DNA from 2 places in the Pseudoalteromonas sp. S4492 genome. Region 2 is predicted to be linked to the other one. Evidence: predicted binding sites of a transcription regulator. Region 2 holds the regulator's gene; the other holds the start of a gene.
What was found. The regulator FliA, encoded in region 2, starts transcription of late flagellar genes. The targets are predictions, from matches to a motif close to CTAAAGNTNNNNNNNNNNNNGCCGATA.
Positions count from the first base shown of each region.

Region 1: a site for FliA is predicted at 10,211-10,237, ahead of CWC28_RS17805 (DUF5610 domain-containing protein). Genes of this name have one in related genera too.

Region 1 is NZ_PNCP01000056.1:1,060-12,975, reverse strand. It holds gene gspK (type II secretion system minor pseudopilin GspK) at 1-795, shown strand, start outside; gene gspL (type II secretion system protein GspL) at 792-2,003, shown strand; gene CWC28_RS17860 (type II secretion system protein M) at 2,000-2,473, shown strand; gene CWC28_RS17855 (type II secretion system protein N) at 2,477-3,235, shown strand; gene CWC28_RS17850 (YecA/YgfB family protein) at 3,255-3,869, shown strand; gene CWC28_RS17845 (hypothetical protein) at 3,866-4,069, opposite strand; gene CWC28_RS17840 (hypothetical protein) at 4,069-4,428, opposite strand; gene ccoG (cytochrome c oxidase accessory protein CcoG) at 4,707-6,137, shown strand; gene CWC28_RS17830 (serine/threonine protein kinase) at 6,203-7,177, shown strand; gene CWC28_RS17825 (thiol:disulfide interchange protein DsbA/DsbL) at 7,208-7,831, shown strand; gene CWC28_RS17820 (thiol:disulfide interchange protein DsbA/DsbL) at 7,850-8,488, shown strand; gene CWC28_RS17815 (2-thiouracil desulfurase family protein) at 8,547-9,002, shown strand; gene trmA (tRNA (uridine(54)-C5)-methyltransferase TrmA) at 9,005-10,102, opposite strand; gene CWC28_RS17805 (DUF5610 domain-containing protein) at 10,267-11,385, shown strand; gene murI (glutamate racemase) at 11,451-11,916, shown strand, end outside.
Region 2 is NZ_PNCP01000004.1:71,630-83,545, reverse strand. It holds gene CWC28_RS01065 (flagellar motor protein) at 1-83, opposite strand, end outside; gene CWC28_RS01060 (protein-glutamate methylesterase/protein-glutamine glutaminase) at 76-1,239, opposite strand; gene CWC28_RS01055 (chemotaxis protein CheA) at 1,303-3,600, opposite strand; gene CWC28_RS01050 (protein phosphatase CheZ) at 3,616-4,383, opposite strand; gene cheY (chemotaxis response regulator CheY) at 4,401-4,784, opposite strand; gene CWC28_RS01040 (RNA polymerase sigma factor FliA) at 4,825-5,535, opposite strand; gene CWC28_RS01035 (MinD/ParA family ATP-binding protein) at 5,562-6,422, opposite strand; gene flhF (flagellar biosynthesis GTPase FlhF) at 6,415-7,893, opposite strand; gene flhA (flagellar biosynthesis protein FlhA) at 7,914-10,025, opposite strand; gene flhB (flagellar biosynthesis protein FlhB) at 10,097-11,227, opposite strand; gene fliR (flagellar biosynthetic protein FliR) at 11,237-11,916, opposite strand, start outside.

The DNA.
Region 1 (11,916 bases), on a different contig from region 2:
AAAAAAGATGATCCGGATAAAACCCACCTTGGGCAAATTTGGGCACAGCAGGGTGGCGTGCCTTATCCAGTAGATAATGGTACCTTGAGTGGCACAATCACTGACTTACAGGCATGTTTGAACTTAAATGCCCTGCATGTAAAGCCCGATCAACAAACGGATCCTAATAATAAAACGAATCCAGCACATAAGGCATTGTTGGCGTTATTAGAAAACATTGAGAATTTACCAACTGATGAATCAGAAGAAGCCATGGCCGATAGCGTGTTTGATTGGTTAGACGCTGATAGTATTACCTATCGCTCAGGTGCGGAAGAAGATGAGTACTTATCACGAAAATACCCATACATGACCGCAAATAGTTATTTTGCCTCAACTTCAGAGCTTCGTTTAGTAAAAGGCTTTAACCCACTTGTAATGGAAAAAATCTTACCATTTGTGTGTGTTATTCCAGGTAGTGAATTGCTACAAATAAACGTAAATACATTGCCTGTAGAAAGCGCAATTATATTAAGCTCGCTGATAGATGGTTTGAGTCTTTCAGGTGCTGAAGCGGTATTATCATCACGTCCTCAAGATGGTTATGATGATTTAGAAGCATTTTTTGAAGAGGTTAATCAACAAGGCGCACAAAATGTGAAAGCCGTTGAAGACCTATTCAGTATCAACAGTGAATATTTTAAACTACAAACGCAGGCTGAATTTGCAGAGCTGCGTTTTTCGATGACCACCTTACTCCATGCCACTAATGGTACAGTAACGATACTGGCGCGAAAATTTGGAGGCGTACAGTGACAGAAATATTGTTGATCCGTACGGGTCAAACATTAAAAGACAGCCTTAATTGGCTAATTTACTCACCAACAGAACAAGAAATAATTGCCAGCGGCGAAATCGCCAATGCATCACAACTTGGTGAGCTCACAGAAAAAGCGCAATCACGGGAAGTAGTCGCGTTATTACCAAGTGATCAAGTACAACTAAAAACAGTCGCTTTGCCAACAAAGTGGAGTCGCAAGCTAGAGCAAGCACTTCCTTACATGCTAGAAGAAGAAATAGCGTGTGATGTTGATGATTTATTCATAGCGATTGCAGAGCCAACACTCATTGATGAGAAGCATGCGATTAATATCGCGATGACCGACCGTGAATGGTTCGAGCAATGGCTAGCTGAATTTAATGAGCATGGTATTGAAGTCTATAAAGTTCTGCCGGATGCTTTATTGTTACCTGATGTTGAGGACAACACTCAATTACGCGCTATTGAGCTGAATGGTCAATGGTTGTGTAAGCATGGTAATTGGCATATTGCTGCTGTGGAAACAAATTGGCTTGCTGGTTACTTAACAGCATTGGGCAATCCTCGTGTGGCACACTTTAGTCCTGCAACGGGTTTTCCTGATACGGTTGAGCTAACTGCTCAGACGGATCAATACGATTTACCATTAGCCTTATTTGCCAAACAACTACCTGAGGTGAAATTCAACCTTCGCCAAGGTGTTTATCAGCTTAAGAAAAAGTCAGCAATTTGGTGGGGCTATTGGCAAAAAGCCGCAATTGCAGCAGGTGTGGCATTAGTATGCAGTGTCGGTGTTAAGTCGCTAGAGCTTTATAAGTTAAATAGCCAGCTTGAAGCGGCAAAAGCCGAAGTGGTTGCAAATTATCAGCGTGCGTTTCCTGACAAAAAAGTACGTCCGCAGCTTATCCGTAGTCAAATTCGTAGTGAGCTTGCTTTATTAGAAGGTGGCAGTACAGCGGGTTTCTTGGATTTAACTAATGATCTGGTCTCAATTTTTAGTGAAGTTAAAGACTTCACACCGGAAACGCTGCGTTATGACCAAGGTCGTAACGAGTTACGTATTCGTGCACGAGGCAAAGATTTCCAGTCATTCAGTAAAGTAAAAGCAATTTTAGAACAGCGTGGCTTAACCGTTGATCAAGGCTCGCTGAACAATGATGGTGATTATGTCGTTGGTGAAATTAAGTTACGAGGTGCGGCATGAAAAACCAATTGATCAATTATTGGCGCTCATTAAAAGAACAAGAGCAGCAACTTGTGATGGTTGCAGGTGTTGTATTCGTTATTTTCGTGCTGGTTATGGGGGTCTTTCGTCCACTTAACGCAGCTATCGAAAAAGCAGAGCAAGACACAATAAAACAGCAAGAGCTGCTAGCCTGGGTTGACGAAAGTATTATTAAACTTAAAGCGAGCGGTAACGCACGTAATACGAACAACCGTAGCTTAAGCCAAATCGTTAATAGCACCCGTAATCGTTATCAAATTAGCATTAGTAAAATGCAGCCGAATGACAATTCACTTCGTTTAACCATTGATACTGTTGAGTTTAATAACCTTGTTGAATGGCTTGATGAATTGGTTAATTCGCATGGCGTACTAATCGAAAATTTAGATTTAAGTAAAGATGACAAATCAGGCTTTGTGCGTGTAAGTCGTTTGGTACTAGAGAAGTAAACGATGAAAAGAGTTATTTTATTAATCACAGTGTTTGTGATGTGTTTTTTGGTGTTTACGATTGTAAAAACACCCGCTGCCGTTGCACTTGATATAGCGAAGCCGCATTTACCAAAGCAATTACAATTAGGTAAAGCCAGTGGCACGCTTTGGGACGGCCGCATTATGCAGGTACGTTTTGATGGTGAGCAATTAAATAATGTGCGTTGGCAGTTATCTGGCTGGTCACTATTTACAGGCAAATTGAAAGGGACGGTACGCTTTGGTGATCCTCGTGATAAAGCGGATATTTCGGGTCATGCTGATTTTTCATATGGTTTATTTAACCAAGCCGTCACCGTGAAAAAGACCACGTTACGCTTAACTGTTGAGCGTGCCATGGAGCGTTTACAACTTCCTTTACCGGTTAGTGCGCAAGGTCGTGTGATTGTAGATTTAGATGAGTACAGCTCAGGCGAGCCATACTGTGAAAGCCTAAGCGGCGAAATCGCGAGCCCGAACATTGATGTGAAAGGAATGAATAATTGGTTTAGCATTGGCCCTCTTAGCGGCCGTTTAAGCTGTAAATCGGGTGATGTAGCAGTACTTGTTGACCCAGAAAACCGTTTAGGGCTTGAAGCTGACGCAGTATTAAAAGCGAACTTTGACTTTAAAGTGGCAGGTTACATTAAACCTGAAGCAAGCTTACCAAAAGAAGTGCACGATGCTGCGAAGTTCCTTGGTCGCCCTGATAACGAAGGTCGTTATCCGCTTAACTTTTAAATTGGATTAGTCGAACAGTATGCAATTACCTGAGTTTTCAAAGCAGCAAAGCGAGCTTCTCAGTCAGTTTTTAGCGCAGCATCAGGACGCACTTAGCTTGGCACAAACGCAAGGCTACTTGTTTGCCGTGATTTGTGCACCTGAGCCGCTTGATGTACATCAATGGTTAGAAGAGGTTGCGCCTGGTTCTGATGGGCAAATGGACGAGCAAGTGCTGTTTGCATTTATGGCCCTGTATCAGCAGATCAGTGAGCAAGTATTTGAAACAGGTTTTGCATTACCTGTGAGCCTACAGCTGAGCTCACAGGGGCAACAATACCTAGATGTTCAAGAGTGCCAGCATTGGAGCCAAGGTTTTATGCACGGTGCGCAAGGCTACGTTAACAAGCTATTAAGCGCGCCACAGTTAGCTGATGAGCTTAAAGAAGCCTTGGCTAGTGCACTGCAAAGCTTAGGCTTTTTTACCCTTGAAACGAGTGAAATTGCAGCCCTAGCAGCTGATAATGGTTTATCTGAAGGGCAACTATGCCAGCAGCAGTATGAAGTGATGAATGAGTTTGCCGCTGGCTTTGCTGAGCTTATTGAAGTCGTTGCTGTAAATAGCCAACTATATAATGACGAGGGCTGGAACTAACCCAGCTCTAACAGAATGTCTGTGCAACCTTTGGCACAGCGGACAACGCCTTTACCTGGCTGATCAGTTTTCAAATCTAAGGTGAGGGCGCCTTTGCATGCTTCGCAGTATAAGGTTTGCCCTTTGCCCAGCTTTTTTAGCATATTGCGTTGTTTGGCAAACGAGTCGCTGGTTTTTTTGTTTAAAGCAGAAAAGTCCATTACTTGTTTAACCTTTCTTCAAGCGCATTCGAGACGATACTACATACACGGTTTAAGCGTTCACCATAAAAATACAAGTTAATATCTTTTTCACGGCAGTAGTGTAAGTGAAAAACTTGTAGTTTATCGTCTGTGGTAAATGTCTCTTCAATATACTCAAGCTCTGAATTAGATAAATTCAGTTGTGACTTAATATTATTCTTAGCCATATTTGCCGCAGGACTTCGGTTGACTTTACTGGCATCTGAAATAAGACTAACACCTTCACCTAGTAACCTTTCTCTTGGCTCTTTGATCAAAGGATGATCAATCGTGAAAAGTGCTAAAATAATAAGCACTAAAATAAGAAATTTTTTCATAGCACAATAATCTTTGATCTAAATAAATACGGTATAGGTGCAAGTTTAATAAAATGGTCGTTTTAAAAGCAAGCAGATAAGATTAAATAATTAAAACGTCGTATTTTCGATCAATTCCTGAAATTTTTTATAGATTGAGTATAATGCTTTTATAGGTTTAAAGTTTCAGAAATCTTTGAACGTAATGAGATGTATTCTGATTTGCTTATTGGCACAGAGAACCTCTTACTGCAAACATATGTTTGAGTATTATTTCCTAGTGGCGTTGAGGAATTTTAATGGATAAACAGATTAAGGTTAAAAATATCCCGACGGAAGTAAAAATCCAGAAACCGGAAAACGCTTCCCTCGATGATAGATTTAATCCACGTAACCGTATTTATGTTAGAGCTGTAACAGGTTTACACCAATTGCTAAGACAGCGAATTGGTTTTGTCGGCATGCTTGCATTTATGTTACTACCTTGGATTAACTTTCACGGCCAACAAGCTGTATTGTTTGATTTGGTAGGGCAAAAGTTTAACATTTTTGGTTTAACGCTTTGGCCACAAGATCTGACTATCCTTGCTTTCATTTTAATGTTGGCGGCGTTTGCATTGTTCTTGGTGACGACCTTCTATGGTCGGGTCTGGTGTGGTTATACCTGTCCGCAAACCGTTTGGACCTTCATTTTTATTTGGTTTGAAGAAAAGTTTGAAGGCAGCGCAAATCAGCGTAAGAAACTAGATCAACGCCCGATGGACTTTGATAAGTTTTGGCGTAAAAGTGCTAAACACGGTAGTTGGTGGTTATTTTCACTTTATACCGCATTTACTTTTGTTGGTTATTTCACGCCTATCCGCCAGCTTTTGCCTGATCTGTTTACGCTTGATGCAACAGCCTATTCGTATATTTGTTTAGCCGTATTTGCAGTATGTACGTATGGTAATGCGGGTTGGATGCGCGAGATTATGTGTTTACACATTTGTCCTTATTCTCGCTTTCAATCAGCGATGTTCGATAAAGATACCTTTACCGTGAGCTATGACGAATCGCGTGGTGAAAACCGTGGTCCACGTTCACGCAAGCAAGATCCAAAAGAAATGGGTTTAGGTGATTGTATAGATTGTAACTTATGTGTGCAGGTGTGCCCAACGGGGATCGATATTCGTAACGGTTTACAATACGAGTGCATTAACTGTGGTGCATGTATTGATGCATGTGATGGGGTGATGGATAAAATGAATTACCCGCGTGGACTTATTTCCTACACCACAGAACGTAATTTAGAAACGCCAGACAACAAAACACATGCACTGCGTCCTAAGTTAATTGGCTATCTAGTTATCTTAGTGGTGTTAACGGGTGCGCTGGTGGCAAATATTGCGATGCGCAAACCGATGGACTTAGATATCATCCGTGACCGTAACCAGTTATACCGTGTTGACTTTAATGGCATGGTTGAAAATACCTATACATTAAAAGTTATCAACAAAGCGCAACATGATCAGACCTTTAATATTCGTGTTGAAGGACTCGATAACTTTGAATACATTGGTAAGCAAACATTCACCGTACCTTCTGGTGAATCTTACAATGTGCCATTGTCATTAGTGGTTGACCCTTATGATTTGAAAAAGCCAATGACGAAGTTTGAGTTTGTACTTTCTGTCGATGGTGAGCCAGATGTGCAGATTTCGCAGCCGAGTAACTTCTTTAAGGCGCGATAATTAAGTACACTGAGCAAATGAATAAAAAGCGGGATTTTCCCGCTTTTTTTATATGATGAGACATTATGAGTAAATTTAGTTTTGTTGACCTCACACCCGATTCAATTTTAGATGCAGTTGAAAGTATCGGTGTTTATGCTGAATCGGGACTGCTGGCCTTAAATAGCTACGAGAACCGTGTATATCAATTTAAAGCAGAGGATGGTCATCGTTATGTTGTTAAGTTTTATCGACCAGAGCGCTGGAGCAAAGCACAAATATTAGAAGAGCATGCCTTTGCATTTGAACTTGCTGAAGCTGAAGTGCCAGTTGTTGCGCCTGTAATTATCGAAGGGCAAAGCTTGTTTGAGCATAATGGTTATTTGTTTGCGTTATTCCCAAGTGTGGGAGGGCGCATTTTTGAGGTCGATAATTTAGATCAACTCGATGTACTTGGTCGTTTAATTGGGCGAATGCATCAAGTTGCAAAAGCAAAGTCATTTGAACATAGGCCTGTGATCAGCTGCGAAGAATATCTGCAGACAGCTAAAGTTCAGTTACAAGCAAGTAACTTGGTGCCAATGGCTTTAGAAACTGCGTTTTATACCATCTTAGATTTGGTGATAAAAGAAACCACCGCGCAATATAAAAATGTTGAAACCATCCGCCTACATGGCGATTGCCATGCCGGTAATATATTGTGGTCTGGTGACGCATTAATGTTTGTTGATTTAGATGACAGCCGACAAGGGCCTGCTATTCAAGATCTTTGGATGATGCTCAGTGGCGATCGTAACAACCAACTGTTACAGTTAGACACCTTAGTGGCTGCTTATGAAGAATTTTGCGACTTTGATCACAGTCAATTAAAGTTGATTGAACCACTCAGAGCGATGCGAATGGTGCATTACATGGGGTGGTTGGCAAAAAGATGGGATGATCCTGCGTTCCCACGGAACTTTTCATGGTTTGCTGAAGACAAATACTGGGAGCAGCAAATACTAGCGCTAAAAGAACAGCTTGCAGCGTTACAGGAAGCGCCATTAAAATTATTACCATAAATTTTAAAAGTTAAGAAAGACGAGAAAACAATGTTTAAAAAATTAAAGTTAAGTCTACTCATTTTATGTTTACCATTTGCGGCTCTTGCAGCTGATTTTGAAGCAGGCAATCAATACGAAGTATTAAAAACCGAAAAGAGTGCAACACCTCAAGTAACCGAGTTCTTTTCGTTTTATTGTCCACACTGTTTTCAGTTTGAACCGGTTGCAAAAGCATTATCTGCCAACCTGCCTGAAGGGACTGAATTTGTAAAAAGTCATGTTAACTTTTTAGGTGGTGTGTCTAAGGAAACGCAAAGCAACTTGAGCTATGCCTACTTAATTGCTAAACAACATGGTAAAGGTGAGCAAGTTGCTGATCAAATTTTTAATAGCATCCACAGACAGCGCGCTTTACTCAAAGATATGAAAGACGTAAAAGCATTACTTGCGACTAATGGTATTAGCAACGACGTGTTTGATGCTGAAATTTCAAGCATGCCAGTGATTAGTGCTGAACAAGCAATGCGAGACAAACAAGAAAAGTATTCACAAATGCGTGCCTTAACAGGTGTGCCTACTTTTATCGTCAATGATAAATATAAAATCAACTTAAATACCATCAAGAGCCAGCAGATGCTTGATGAGTTAGTCGAATTTTTATTAAAACAATAATTTCGGAGTAATGAAGTAATGATCAAATTAGTAAAAGCTGTATTAATGGCAGCCACGCTAGGTTTAGCGGCAAATGCCTCAGCAGCGCAATATGAAGAAGGTAAGCATTATGAAACGATTGATGCGCGCGCTTCTAAAAAGCCAGAAGTAAAAGAGTTCTTCTCATTCTATTGCCCGCACTGTAATACATTTGAGCCTATCGTTGCTGATCTTAAAACGATGCTTAAAGAGGGTGTTAAGTTTAAAAAGAGCCACGTAAATTTTGTTGGCCCTCGCGATCCAGAAATCCAAACTGTTTTAGCACAGGGTTATGCAACTGCAACGGTATTACCAAATAGCGATAAGTTAGTTGCAGCTGTGTTTGATCATATTCACACTAAGCGTGCACGTATTAATGAACTGGCAGACATGAAAGATATCTTTGTTGCACAAGGTGTAACAGCAGAAGACTTTGATAAGTACTACAACAGTTTTTCTGTGCGCACGATGGCGTCTAAAATGACTCGCGATCAAGAATACTATCAACAAAAAGGTGCGTTAAAAGGCGTTCCAACCTTTATTGTTAACGGTAAATACCGTTTAATCTTAGGTGCGGATTCAGGTATTAGCGATGCGAAGAGCATGGCAGACTTAATTAATTACCTAGCTGATAAATAAGCTCAATTAAATTTAATTAAAAGCTCCGTTCGCGGAGCTTTTTTGTTGGTAAAGAAAAATGCAAAAACTATTAGTTTCAAGCTGTTTGTTAGGAACCCCTGTTCGTTATGATGGGCAATCGCAAAATTTACTTCATCCAGGCTTAGAAACACTTAAACAACAGGGAAGGTTAGTGGCATTTTGTCCTGAAGTGGCTGGTGGCTTACCGACACCAAGGCCGCCTGCAGAAATTAAAGCGGGCAGAGTACTTACCAAAGATGCGCAAGATGTCACAGTACAATTTGCTTATGGCGCAGAACAAGCACTTAAGCTTTGCAAAAAGCAAGGCATTCATTTTGCATTATTAAAAGAATCAAGCCCATCATGTGGTCGCAATACTATTTATGATGGTAGTCATTCAGGAAAGAAAATATCAGGGATGGGGTTAACTGCAAAACTGTTAACCGACAACAATATAGAAGTCTTCAGTGAGCAGCAGTTGCCAGCGCTTTTTGCTGCGCTGGCAGAGAAATAATTTTATTTGCGTTGTAAAAACACACCTGATTCGATGTGGTGGGTGTAAGGGAACTGATCAAAAATCGCAAAGCGTTTTACTTCATGGGTTTTGCATAAGTGATCAAGGTCACGCTCTAGGGTATCGGGATTACACGAGATATAAATAATGTTGTCGTAGTTGGCAACTAAGTCACATGTCAGTTTGTCCATGCCTGCGCGTGGTGGATCTACCAAGATTGTTTGGCAGTTATAGCTTTTCAGATCTATGCCATCTAAACGCGAGAAGGTACGTTCGCCTTTCATCGCTTGAGTGAACTCTTCACTCGACATACGAATAATATCTAAGTTATCAACTTTGTTCTGTGCAATATTGTATTGCGCTGAGTAAACCGATGATTTTGATATCTCAGTGGCTAATACGCGATCGAATGAACCCGCAAGGGCAATAGAAAAGTTTCCATTTCCACAATATAGCTCAAGTAAATCATTGCTAAGTGGTTGGCAAAGCGCTTGTGCCCACTCGAGCATTTTGATGTTCACTTTCGCATTTGGTTGTGTAAAGCTATTTTCGACTTGTTGATAAATAAGCTCTTTACCGTTTACGTTAAGACGCTCGATAACATAGTCATTACCAATCACTTCTTTTTGCTTACGAGCACGACCAATAAAATCAATTTTAAACTGTGTGCTCAGTTTTGCCTTAAGCTCTTTAATTGCTTGCAGCCACTGCTCATCTAATTGTTTGTGGTATAACAAGCTAACAAGAATTTCGCCACTTAAACTTGATAGGTAATCGATTTGAAATAGCTTACGGCGCAGAACTTCGCTACCTTTTAAGTTTTCGATCATGGCTTGCATAACTTCACCTACTAAAGGTGCTGCAGGGTCAAACTCATCAACGCGGATTTTTTCTTTAGTTTGTTGATCAAACATGATGTGAAACAGGTCTTCACCTTCATGCCATACTCGAAACTCTGCACGTTGGCGGTAATGAATAGGATCAGAGCCAAACACTTCTAATTTTTCGACACCAAAACGTCGAAACTGTGAGGTGATGCGCTGCTCTTTCTCACTCAATTGTGCATCGTATTGAGTTGTATCAATTTTTATAACCGCCATGGCTGATTACCTTTTATCTCTTAGCTTTATAACGGCGCTATTGTAGGGAGCGCTGAGGATTTGTCTAGTTTTGTTATTTATTTTAGTGTCGTTTTTTTATACAAAAAACTTAAGTTCTGTGGTTTTTGGCCGATAATGAGTTAACCATAACATGGAGTCGGATCATGAAAATTGGCAACCTAGGCTATATGCCTAATACAAATGTGAATAAATACAATGGCAAGCAGGCATTGCAACAGCCTACCATTCAAAATCGTCAAGATAGTTATCAACAACGCGGTCGTGAGCTCGCGGCAAAAGTTCTTGATGATAAACTTGCAGAGGCATTAGGCCTACCTAAAGCCGAAGAGAAAAAAGATAAACCGCTGTTCGACTTTGAAGAGATCGTAAAAAACGTTCTCGACTTTGTTGGCGGTGCACTTCGTAAAGCAAAAGCCGATGGTGCTGATGATGAAAAACTTAAAGGCATGCTAGGTGATGCACGTAAAGGTGTGCAAATGGGCATCGACGATGCGTATGGTGAGCTTAAAGAGTCAGGCATTCTCAACGATGACATTGAAGAAGGGATCAAAAAGTCTAAAGAAGGTATCTACAAAGGTATTGATGAATTAGAGGAAGACTTGTTCAATCCTAAACCGAATGCGGTTTCAGTAAGCCAAGCTCAGTATATTAGTTTAAGTAATAACGCTGAATACACCTTCACCACCGCTGAAGGTGATGAAGTGAGTATTAGTTTTGCAGATGCATATCAAAGTAAGTCAGCAAGCAGCTATAGCAAAAATGGTGATAACGAGGCCTTTGTCAGTGAATCGTCTCAATCTCGTGACTTATCATTCTCGGTGACAGTCAATGGCGATCTAAATGAGCAAGAGCAGCAAGCTATCAATGAACTGATGGAAGACTTACAAAGTGTCAGTGAGACATTCTTCTCTGGTTCATTAGAAGATGCCTTTGAACAAGCTAAAGAGTTGAACTTAGGCAACGAGCAACTTGTTGGCTTTACGATGGATCTGAAACAAACCAAAACAGTGGCAGCTATTAAAGGCTATGAAGAATATAAACCAGCCCCTGAAAAAGAAGTTGCTGAGAAAATTGCGCCATTTAATGACGACTTGAAGCAGGCGTTTAATAAAGCGGGCGATATTGGTTTGCAAAATGAACTAGCTGGCATCTTACAATGGTTAAACCAAGATAAAGAAGAAGTCAGTAAGTTGGTAGATTATACCAAAGCCATGTTTGAGCAAATGAATAAGCTACGTTCGGCAACAGAAGAAGAAGCGTAGTCCTTCTTTCTTTTTATTAAGCCACATGGCAAACTGCTGACCTTTGATGATCCGAGGTAAGCAGTTTGTCAGTTCATATAATGGTGTTTGATTCAGGTATAGGTGGAACAACCGTACTAGAACAGATCCAAGCTGTGATCCCTGATGCTGATTATAGCTATTTTATGGATAATGCTTTATTGCCTTATGGCGCACAAAGCCAGCAAACGATCATCGCTCGTCTTTTTGCACTACTAAAGTTTATAGAAACAGCAAACTTACACGTAGATATCCTAGTTATTGCCTGTAATACCGCTTCTACCTCTGCATTAGAAACTATTCGCCCTAATACAAACATCGAAGTTGTTGGTGTTGTACCTGCGATAAAGCCTGCGTGCGCTATTAGTAAGAGTAAACATATTGGTTTATTGGCAACACCATCGACGACTAAGAGTCGCTACACTGCAAACTTAATTAGTACTCATAGCCAAGGCACACAAGTTAGCTTATATGGATCAACGGCGCTGGTGGAAATTGCTGAAACACTATTTC
Region 2 (11,916 bases):
CTGACAACACCGCCTTCAAGTGCATAACCAAAAGCAATGGCGCCTAAGGCAACGATTAAGCCAAGAAACGAGAGCTTATCCACAGCCAGTCTCTCGAGTTAAGCGCGCTGCAACATCATTGAGTGCGAGGCTTTCGCTCGCTAATCCTGCGTTTGCAACAGCTTGTGGCATACCGTACACCACACTGGTTTTTTCATCTTGCGCCCAAATGGTTGCACCCACTTGCTTGAGCATGCGTGCACCATCACGGCCATCTGCGCCCATACCAGTTAAGACTACCGCCAGCACATCACCGGCAAAGGTTTTTGCGGCACTCGCAAAGGTGACATCGACGCTAGGTTTGTAGGTAATACGCGGGCTGTCATCTTCAAACACACGTAGTGTGCGAGAGCCGCCGCGCCCTTCAATCAGCATTTGTTGACCACCAGGTGCTAAATAAGCTGTCCCTGGCACTAAACGGTCACCATTTTGCGCTTCTTTCACATTGATTTTGCATAGGCCATTAAGCCTTGCAGCAAAGGCTGGCGTAAACGCCGCTGGCATATGCTGAATCAGCAAAATAGGGTGTGGGAAGTTAGCTGGCAACTGAGTCAAAATTGTTTGCAGTGCCACAGGCCCACCAGTTGAAGTACCAATCGCAACCAACTGATATTTTTTACCGGAGGCACGCATACTACTCACTGATGAAGACGATCCAGCAGATGAACTAGCAGGCGCTGTCGCAGTACGACTAAAGCTACGATCAGGCTGAACAATACCGCTGCTGGTCGTTGTGCTACGAGTTGGCGCAGATGTCGGTGTTGTTCTGGTCACTGGCGCTGGACGCGTAAAGCGAGAAAGTCGACGACGACCAATTTCTTTTACTTTATTTTGTAAAAGCGCAATTGCATCTTCATTATTGCGGGCAATATCTTCGAATTTTTTCGGTAAAAAATCTAACGCCCCAGCATCCAGTGCATCTAGGGTTGCTGTTGCGCCATCACGGGTGAGTGATGAAAACATTAAGATAGGAGTCGGTGTTGCTGCCATTATTTCTTTCACGGCACTAATGCCATCAAGAACTGGCATTTCAACATCCATAGTAATTACATCAGGTCTTAATTCACGGGCTTTATCTACCGCTTCACGACCATTTACGGCAAAACCAATTACCTGAATATTGCTGTCTTGCTCTAAAATTTCGCTCACTCTACGGCGAAAAAAGCTTGAATCATCAACAACTAATACTTTGACTGCCATTGGCACTCTCTTGTTTTATTTCATTGAAAGTGCAGCTTGAGCGCTGCACTTTACTATTTATTATTAGCCAACGTAGTGCTTCAGCATGCTAGGTACGTCTAAAATAAGTGCGATACCCCCATCAGACGTGATGGTTGCACCAGCCATACCCGGTGTGCCTTGCAATAATGCATCAAGAGGTTTAATTACCACCTCTTCTTGACCAATTAACGAGTCAACCACAAAGCCCACTTGTTTAGTGCCTATTTGAACAATAACCACGTGACCTTCTGCTTTGCGCTCTTGGCGGTTGGCTCCTTTTACTAACCAATGTTGTAAGTAGAAAAGCGGTATCGCTTTTTCACGTACAATAATTGTCAGCTGACCATCCACTACGTTTGTTTTCGTTAAATCAAGATGGAATATTTCGCTTACACCAGCAAGTGGTAAAGCAAATGTTTGCTCACCAACAATAACCATTAAGGTTGGTAGAATCGCAAGCGTCAACGGCACCTTGATTTCAAGTGCAGTCCCTACACCTAATTCAGACTGAATATTAACTGAGCCGTTTAATTGGGTGATTTTAGTTTTCACTACATCCATACCCACGCCACGGCCTGAAATATCAGAGATTTCTTCTTTCGTTGAGAAACCTGGCGCAAAAATTAGATTATATGCTTCTGTATCTGATAAACGGCTTGCTTGGTCATGGTCGATAACACCTTTGGTGATCGCAATTTTCTTCAGTTTCTCTGCATCCATACCCGCACCATCATCGCGGATAGTAAGTAGGATGTGGTCACCTTCTTGCGAAGCCGACAGGGTTACAGTACCTGTACGCGGCTTGCCTGCTGCTTCACGCACATCAGGCATTTCAATACCATGGTCAACCGAGTTACGCACTAAGTGCACTAAAGGATCGGCCAGAGCTTCTACTAAGTTTTTATCTAAATCGGTTTCTTCACCAACTAATTGTAAGTTGATGTCTTTTCTTAAGCTACGCGCTAAGTCACGAACAACGCGTGGAAAACGACCAAAGACTTTCTTGATTGGCTGCATGCGGGTTTTCATAACCGCACCTTGCAAGTCAGCTGTCACCACATCTAGATTAGAAATAGCTTTACCCATTGACTCGCTGTTGCTGTTATTAGCAAGGCTTACCAAACGGTTACGAACCAATACTAACTCACCCACCATATTCATGATTTCATCAAGGCGTTTTGTATCAACACGTACGGTTGTTTCAGCCTGTGGTGGTGGCGCTTTCTTTGGCGCTGCTGCAGCGACGGGAGCTTTTTCCGGTGCTTTTGCTGGAGCTGGCGCTGGTTTACTTGCTGCTGGTGCAGGTTGAGCCGCAGGTTTTGAAGCTGCTGGTTGAGCTGGTTTTGCAGGCTCCACTTTAGGCGTTTCTGGCGCTTTTTCTGGCGCAGCCGTTTCTAAAGACTGTGGCGCACTGCCTTTCCCATGTAATTCGTCAAGTAAGGCTTCAAACTCGTCATCGCTAATTTCATCGTCTGAACCACTACTTGTTGCTTCTGCAGCAGGTGTTGGTGCAACAGGTTCAGCAGCTTTAACAGGTTCTGACTGAGCAACTTTATCTTGTTTTACTTCACCGAAATTGCCAACGCCGTGTAACTCATCTAATAAGCTGTCAAATTCGTCATCAGTGATGTCGTCACTGTCGCTACTAATTACATCTGGCGTGGTTGAAGCAGGACCTTGCCCCTTGCCATGAAGCTCATCAAGTAGGCTTTCAAATTCATCTTCGGTGATTTCGTCAATGTTCTGTGATTCAGGCTTGCTATCTGCAAGACCACCGCCATCAAACAACATGTCGAAAGCAAATGGGTCATCTTCATCAATATTATCTGTCGCGATATCAGCTGTAACGTCAGGCGTATCGACAACTGGCTCTTCAATAACAGGCTCTTCAGGTGCAACTGCAACATCGCCTGCTACAGAAATATCTTCACCAGCGAGCTCTTCTGCTGTAGGTGGCTGGCTTAATTTATGAAGAACATCTAATAGGGCTTGATCTGCGGGCTCTGGTTGTTCGCGATTTTGAATCGTAGCGAACATTTCATTGATAGTGTCGAGGGCCTGTAGGATTACATCCATCAGCTCAGGTGTAACTGTACGCACACCTTGACGTAATAAATCGAAAACATTCTCTGCACCATGACACGCATCAACAAGCTCTGTCATGCTCAAGAAACCTGCACCACCTTTTACAGTGTGAAAGCCTCTAAAAATGGCGTTTAAAAGATCTTTGTCTTCTGGGTTATTTTCAAGCTCGACTAATTGCTCTGACAAAAGCTCTAAGATTTCCCCTGCTTCAACAAGGAAATCCTGTAATATATCTTCATCGACTTCAAAGCTCATGCAGCTACTCTCCTCTTAGAAGCCCAGACTTGATAATAGGTCATCGACTTCATCTTGTCCTGAGACAACATCATCGCGAGACTCACTATCAATAATCGGCCCTTCAGGACCTGCTAGTGTATCACTGGTCGCAGGTGCTTTTTCTATGGCCTGTTTTTCTTGTTGTTGATGACCATCTTCTTGACTGCCAAACACAGTTAAGAGATTAATTAAACTGTCTTCTACTTCACGCACTAATTCGATAACTCGGCGGATAACCTGCCCCGTTAAGTCTTGATAGTCCTGAGCCATCAACACATTAGTCATCAAACCTTGTAATTCGTCGGTTTTGGTGTGCGAGTTATTCATGAACTTATCTAAGCTATGACATAACGATTTAAATTCACCGAGTTCAATTTCTCGGCTCATTAAACGATCCCAAGTGGGTTTTATTGTTGCGATTTCATCAGCAAGTTGTTGTGCAATCGGTAAACTTGCTTCAACCGCATCCATGGTTTTATTTGCGGCGCTTTCTGTCATTTCCATAACATAATTTAAGCGCTGCTTAGCGTCTGGGATCGCTTCGGTAGTTAAATCGGCGAGACGAGTATCTAAGTCAAAGTTTTTTAACGCTTCATGAAGCTGACGCGTCAATTTACCGACTTCAGCAAACAACTCTGATTGTTCTTTTGATGCAGCTTCAAGAATCAGCTTATCGGCTTTTTCTTGTTCACCATTTTCAAGATACTCAACAAGTTGACGAGCTTGCTCTAAACTTATTTGAGGCGCAGCAAGTGCTGACATAAGCCTCTCCCCTTAGATTAACCTAAACGTTCGAACACTTTTTCCAATTTGGTTTTAAGTGTCGCAGCAGTGAATGGTTTAACGATATAGCCATTAACACCTGCTTGAGCAGCAGCAACAATTTGTTCTTTTTTCGCTTCAGCTGTCACCATTAATACAGGAATATGCTTAAGGCTATCATCAGCACGAATTGCGCGTAACAAATCAATACCTTGCATACCAGGCATGTTCCAATCTGTTACAACAAAATCAAATTCTTGATTTTGTAGCATTGGTAATGCTGTTGAACCGTCGTCAGCTTCCTGCACATTGGTAAAACCTAAATCCCTTAATAGATTTTTAATGATACGTCTCATTGTAGAAAAATCATCAACAACAAGAATTTTCATGTTTTTATCCAAAACATCCTCCGGTGAGGTTTGAACCTTTATTTACTTACTACTAATTAATCCAGTCATTGATTTTTGCTTTGAGCTTAATCATCGCCTGACCATGTATTTGACTCACACGCGACTCGCTAACATCGAGTATGTGTCCTATTTCTTTTAAGTTCATTTCGTCGTTGTAGTACAAAGACAAAACAAGAGCATCTCTTTCTGGTAACGATTGGATTGCCGTTAATAGAGACAGGTTAAACCGCTCATTTTTAACGTTATTAAACGGTTTGTCTAGTCCTAAATCCTGACCTACTGGTGTGATGACGTCTTCATCTACGCCTAAGTCTTCTATACCTAATACTTTACTCGAATTTACATCATGTAGAATATGATGGTACTCATCCAGTGTAATATCAAGTTTTTCAGCTACTTCAGTGTCTTTTGGTTCACGATTTAGCGTACTTTCTAATTCAGATATGGTTTCAGCCACAAGGCGGGCATTGCGGTGAACTGAGCGTGGCGCCCAATCACCTCTACGAATTTCGTCTAACATCGCACCACGAATACGAATACCTGCGAAAGTTTCGAAGCTTGCACCTTTGCTAGCATCAAAGTTTTTTGACGCTTCAATCAGGCCAATCATACCTGATTGAATTAAATCATCGAGTTGCACACTGGCAGGTAAACGAGCAATTAGATGGCACGCCACTTTTTTAACTAAAGAGGCATGTTTTTCAACAATCGCATTCAGATTCTGTGCTGATTGATATCCCATCGCTTTATTCACCGATGTTGTCATAGTTAGCCGTTTACTAGTTTTTCAATAAAAAATTCTAAATGGCCAGACGGTTGATTAGGGATCGGCCACTTAACTGCTTTTGTTGCTAATGTTTTGAACGCTACCGCTGCCGGTGAGTTCGGGAATAATTCAACAATCACTTTTTGACGACGCGTTGATTTACGCATGTTCTCGTCATAAGGAATGGTTGCTACTAACTCCATTGAAACATCTAAAAAACGATCCGTTACTTTTGAAAGTTTAGCAAATAATTCTTGCCCTTCACGCATACTGCGCACCATATTGGCAACAATTTTAAATTTGTATACGCCATGCTCACGGCTCAGGACTTTAATAAGTGCGTAAGCATCGGTAATTGAGGTAGGTTCATCACATACAACCACAACAACATCTTGGGCTGCACGAGAAAAGCTTAATACCATGTCAGAAATACCCGCAGCGGTATCGACAATTAAAATATCAAACTCGGTGTTTAACTCGCTAAAAGCGCGAATAAGGCCTGCATGCTCTGAAGGTGTTAATTCCACCATGCTTTGTGAGCCAGACGTTGCTGGTACAATTTTAATGCCTGCAGGGCCTTCAACAAGTATTTCATCAAGCTCACACTCGCCTGATAAAACATGAGATAAGTTACGTTCAACACGAAGGCCAAGCATTACGTCACAGTTTGCCAGACCTAAATCGGCATCTAATACTAATACACGATTACCTAGCTGACCTAATGCGATTGCGGTATTGAGTGAAACGTTGGTTTTACCCACACCACCTTTACCGCCAGTAACAGCGATAACTTTAACGCCACTATTATTATTTTGATTCATTTTGCGCAGGCCGCTTGCTTGATCTAATACTGTGTTAATCATACATCCCTACTGTGTTCGACGCTACTGCTTGACGTCTTGAATGTTGTGCTTTTGCTCGTTTTAAATACAATTGTTCAGCTTTTTTCACTAGTTTTTCAGCATTCGCTACGCGAATATCCTCAGGAACGCGCTGACCGTTAGTAAGATACCCTATTGGCAGACGATTTTGAATCGCTATGCTAATAATCTCACCTAAACTTAAAGATTCATCCAATTTAGTGAAGATACAGCCACTTAGGTGAACCTTTTTAAAGTGTCTTACGGTTTCTTGCAAGACATTAATCTGTGCTGTTGCACTTAATACTAAATAACTACGAATATCAACACGCTGATTACGCATTAGGGTGTTTAATTGCTCAGTTAAACGTAAGTCGCGTTGGCTCATACCCGCTGTGTCTATTAATACTAGACGCTTATTACGTAAATGGTATAACACTTCTGCTAATTCATTCGCATCTTTTACTTGCTTTACGCCACAGCCAATAATACGACCATAAGTCGCCAATTGTTCGTAGGCACCAATTCTGTAAGTATCAGTAGTGATCAACGCCACTTTATCGGCGCCATATTTTTGCGCACCTAATGCAGCTAGTTTTGCAACTGTAGTAGTTTTACCAACGCCTGTTGGTCCCACTAACGCAAATACACCGCCTTGACGCAATATTTCGTTATTCGTTGTATGCATTTGGTTTTCAACCATTTGCAGTAATGCTTGCCATGCTTGTTGGCGAGATACATCGTCAGGAATGAAACACGCCATTTGCTCTGCTACATCACGCTCAATGCCCATACCAGCTAAGCGGTCAATCATACACGCACGAGTCGGATCGCGACGGGCCATGTCTTGTTGCATTAAGCCAGAAACTTGGTGTTCAAGTAATTGACGGATCGCGTTCATTTCTTCGCGCATGGTCGTCATTTCTGACTGATTAGCTGGCGCAGCGCTTTTGTGCTCTGCTGGTGAATCTAAATCATCAAAACCAGAATCTAAGTCGTCATCAAAACCTAAGCTATGCGCTTGAGTTTGCACACGAGGCGCTGCTTGTTGTTGAAAACGAGGAGCGTGTGCATACTCAGGTTGTTGTTGCTGATAGCTAGGTGCTTTAGGCTGATAGTGTTCACTGGTATCGATACCAGATTGGCTAAACATTGATGCAAGCTCTGGCGAACGAGGGCGTGGGGCTTGACGCTCAAGTAACGCTTGTAGGCTATCAGCAACTTTCGCTTGCGGCTCAGGCTTGGCACGCATTGGCTCTGGCTTAACAAAGTTATGCTGTGGTGCAGGTTTTGCTTGCACCACAGGTGCTGCTTCGGCTTTCGGGGCTGCTTTGTCATAGTCAACTGCTGCAACGATTTCAACACCGTTAGCAAGCTTTTTGTTCGACATAATAACCGCATCAACACCTAGTTCATCTTTCACTTCTTTCAGTGCTGTGCGCATATCTTTAGCAAAAAAACGTTTAATTTTCATGGTTCAACCCCTTTACTATCCTATTGTTGGCCTACTGAGCTGACAATCTTAATCTGTCTTTCGTCTGGTACCTCTTGGTAAGACATCACCCTTAAACCTGGGATGGTGTACTTAACGAATCGAGATAACACAGTACGTAACATTCCTGACGTTAACAGTATCGAAGGTTCACCGGCCATTTCTTGGTTTTGATGCGCTTCATTCAATGATTGTTGAAGTCGCTCTGCAAGGCCTGGCTCTATTCCGGCACCTTCGTCACCTGCATTCTGAAGTGACTGATGCAACATCTGTTCCAACTCAGGCGCCAAGGTTATGACAGGGATCTCAGAAGACATACCAACAGCGTCTTGAACGATAAGTCTGCGCAGTGAAATTCGCACTGCAGCCGTTAGTACATCAGGGTCTTGGCTACGCGGGCCATACTCAACAAGGGTTTGAACAATTGAACGCATATCGCGAATTGCTACCCCTTCATTGAGTAAGTTTTGTAGCACTTTAACAACAGTAGTAAGTGGTAATACGTCAGGAACCAGACCTTCAACAAGTCGAGGATGGCTCTTCGCTAACATATCTAATAAGTTTTGAACTTCTTCATGACCCAGTAGTAAAGCTGCGCTATTAGTGAGTAACTGACTAATATGAGTTGCAACCACAGTCGCTGAATCAACCACAGTATAGCCAAGTGACTGTGCTTCATCTTTTTGATCTGGTTTGATCCAAACCGCATCTAGACCAAATGCAGGATCTTTTGTTGCAACCCCTTTGATTGGACCAAATACTTGGCCTGGGTTGATTGCTAACTCATCACCATGTTTCAACTCACCCTCACCGCTTGAAACACCCATCATAGTGATTCTGTAAGCATTCGGATCAAGTTCTAAGTTATCGCGAATGTGCACAGGAGGTACCAAGAAGCCAAGCTCCTGAGACAGTTTCTTACGCACACCTTTGATACGATTTAACAGTTCCCCACCTTGAGATTGGTCAACAAGTGGAATTAAGCGATAACCTACTTCTAAACCAATAACATCAACTTGCTGTACGTCATCCCAGCCAAGCTCTTTTTGCTCTTGTTTATTAGCAACACCTGTACCTGGCGCACCACCATTTGCTTCTTGCTCTGCTTTTTCTGCTTCAGCTTTGGCTTTTTGTTGTTGGGTGAAATAAGCAAGGTAACCCAGTAATGCACCTAAACTTAAAAATGCGATATGCGGCATACCTGGTACTAGACCCATGATGATCAAAATACCTGATGCGATATAAAGAGACTTTTCGTTACCTAACTGGTTCTTAACTTGATCGCCCATATTGTGCGATTCATTTTGACGAGTAACGACGATTGCAGTACCGATTGACAGTAACAGTGAAGGTAGCTGTGCAACAAGACCATCACCAATGGTTAGTAAAGTATACACTTCCATCGCACGGCTGAACGATAAATCATGTTGGATCATACCAACAAATAAACCACCAACGATGTTAATCACTAGAATAACGATACCCGCTATTGCATCGCCTTTTACGAACTTACTCGCACCATCCATTGAACCATAGAAATCGGCTTCGCGGGTCACTTCTTCACGGCGTTCACGGGCTTGCTCTGCACTGATAAAACCAGCGTTTAAGTCAGCGTCAATCGCCATTTGTTTACCTGGCATTGCATCAAGAGTAAAGCGAGCTGATACTTCTGAAATACGGCCAGCACCTTTGGTGATAACCACAAAGTTAATAATGATTAAAATCAGGAAGACCACTAAACCAACAGCATAGTTACCGCCGATAACAACCGAGCCAAAGGCCTCGATAACTTTACCGGCTGCATCTCCACCATTATGACCTTCGAGTAATACTACACGGGTACTCGCGACATTCAGCGCTAAGCGCATGATAGTTGCAATCAGTAGTACCGCGGGGAACATACCAAATTCAAGGGGTTTCATGGTGTAAACCGTGACCAGCAACACCACCAGTGCTAACGCGATATTAAACGAAAAAAGAATATCTAAAAGAAATGGTGGCAGGGGTAAAATCACCATGCCCAGCGCTGCAAGTACCATTAATGGCGTGCCGATACCCTTCGCATATTCTTTTTTATCTCTGTTAAGTTGTTGTAATACCGCTTTAAATTCCATAATTCAACAATTTCAAAAAATTGACACTACACGGAATTTGCAATAACTATTCCAAGTTACATTGCTACTTATTAATATTTATAAGCATCGGGTATTGGGAGCTTTTTATTGAGGGGTACAGGGCGTTTTCCACGTCCTTTTTGGAAGCGTTTTAACTGGAAGACATAAGCCAGAACTTGCGCAACAGCAGTGAATAGCTGATCGGGTATTTGATGGCCGACATCGGTGGTGTGATACAGGGCACGTGTAAGCATTGGCGATTCAACAATGGGGACATCATTCCCCTTACCTACTTTACGAATTTGCATGGCAAGCTCATCGACCCCTTTGGCAATCACAATTGGTGCGCCAGCCTTGGCTGTGTCGTACTTAAGCGCGACTGAGTAGTGCGTCGGGTTGGTTACGATAACATCAGCATCGGGTACATCTTGCATCATCCGTCTTTGCGACATTTCACGCTGTGTACGACGGATACGGGCTTTTATTTGCGGATCACCCTCAGAGTTTTTATATTCGTCTTTCACCTCTTGTAGGGTCATTTTAAGCTGTTTGTGGTGCTTATGGCTTTGATAAGGGGCATCAATCGCAGCAATGAGTATCAAAGTACAAGTCAAACCTAAGAACATCCAAGATAGGATTTCGAGAGCATGAATAAAATTACCCGGCGCGCTTTCAATACTTAAATGCAGAATTTCATCGAAAAAGGTATTAATTAAGAACACCGCAAAACCGGCAACCACAACAAATTTTAAAATTGACTTAACCAGCTCTACCCCTGCTTGCGGGCCGAGCATACGTTTAATGCCTTTTGCAGGCGACATTTTACTTGCTTTTGGTGCTGCCGCTTGCCAACTGAAGTTATAGCCTCCTAAGAGCGTATTACCAATAAATGCAGCTATTACGATGATCAATACGAACATAGCCATGGGGAATAATAACGCATCTGCGACTATGCCCCACACTGAAAACATCTTAGTGGTATCGTAGGTTTCATTGCGATTAAGGCTTAATAAACGCCCCATCACATTATACAGACCTTTGCCAATTTCAGGGCCATACAGCAATAGCGAGACTGCCGAGAAGATAAGTACGAACATGGTGCCTAGCTCTTTCGAGCGAGCAACCTGACCCTTTTTCTTGGCGTCGTCTATTTTTTTCCCGGTGGGTTCTTCGGTTTTTTCTTGACCTGAATCTTCAGCCATGGCGTGCTCCTAAGGTGTACAACCAACAAGGCTGCACATTAACTCAACCATTTTTAACCACTGAAACTCAAATTGAGTCATGAAGTTACCTAGCGTTGCCCAAATAATCACGAGCCCTGCCACTAAGGTAAACGGAAAACCAATCGAAAAAATATTTAACTGCGGTGCTGCACGGGTCATTACACCAAACGACATGTTAATCACCAGCATGGCTGTCAGTGGTGCTAAAGCAAGTACCAAAGCGGTAGTGAACATCCAGCCACCCCACGTAACGATATCCCAGTAGTGATCAACTGACCACCAATTACCATCGATTGGTAAGACTTCAAAACTATGAATGACCATTTGGATCATCATTAAATGACCATTAAAAACAAAAAACAGTAAGGTCGCCAGAATCAAATAAAACTGACCAACTGCTGGCACGTTTAAGCCATTTGATGGGTCAACAACAGACGCAAAACCAAGACCGGTTTGCATCGCAAGTATTTGTCCAGCAAGAACAAAGGTATTAAGGAGTAAGGTTGATGCGAACCCGATTGCCACACCAATCAGCATTTGCTGAATTACCACAAGAACCATTTCAAACGAGAACAGATTATTAAAAGTTGCTTGCGGTAGCATAGGCACAGCGACAAAGGTTACCACCACAGCTAAACCTAGCTTAATACGGGTTGGTACATTCCTGG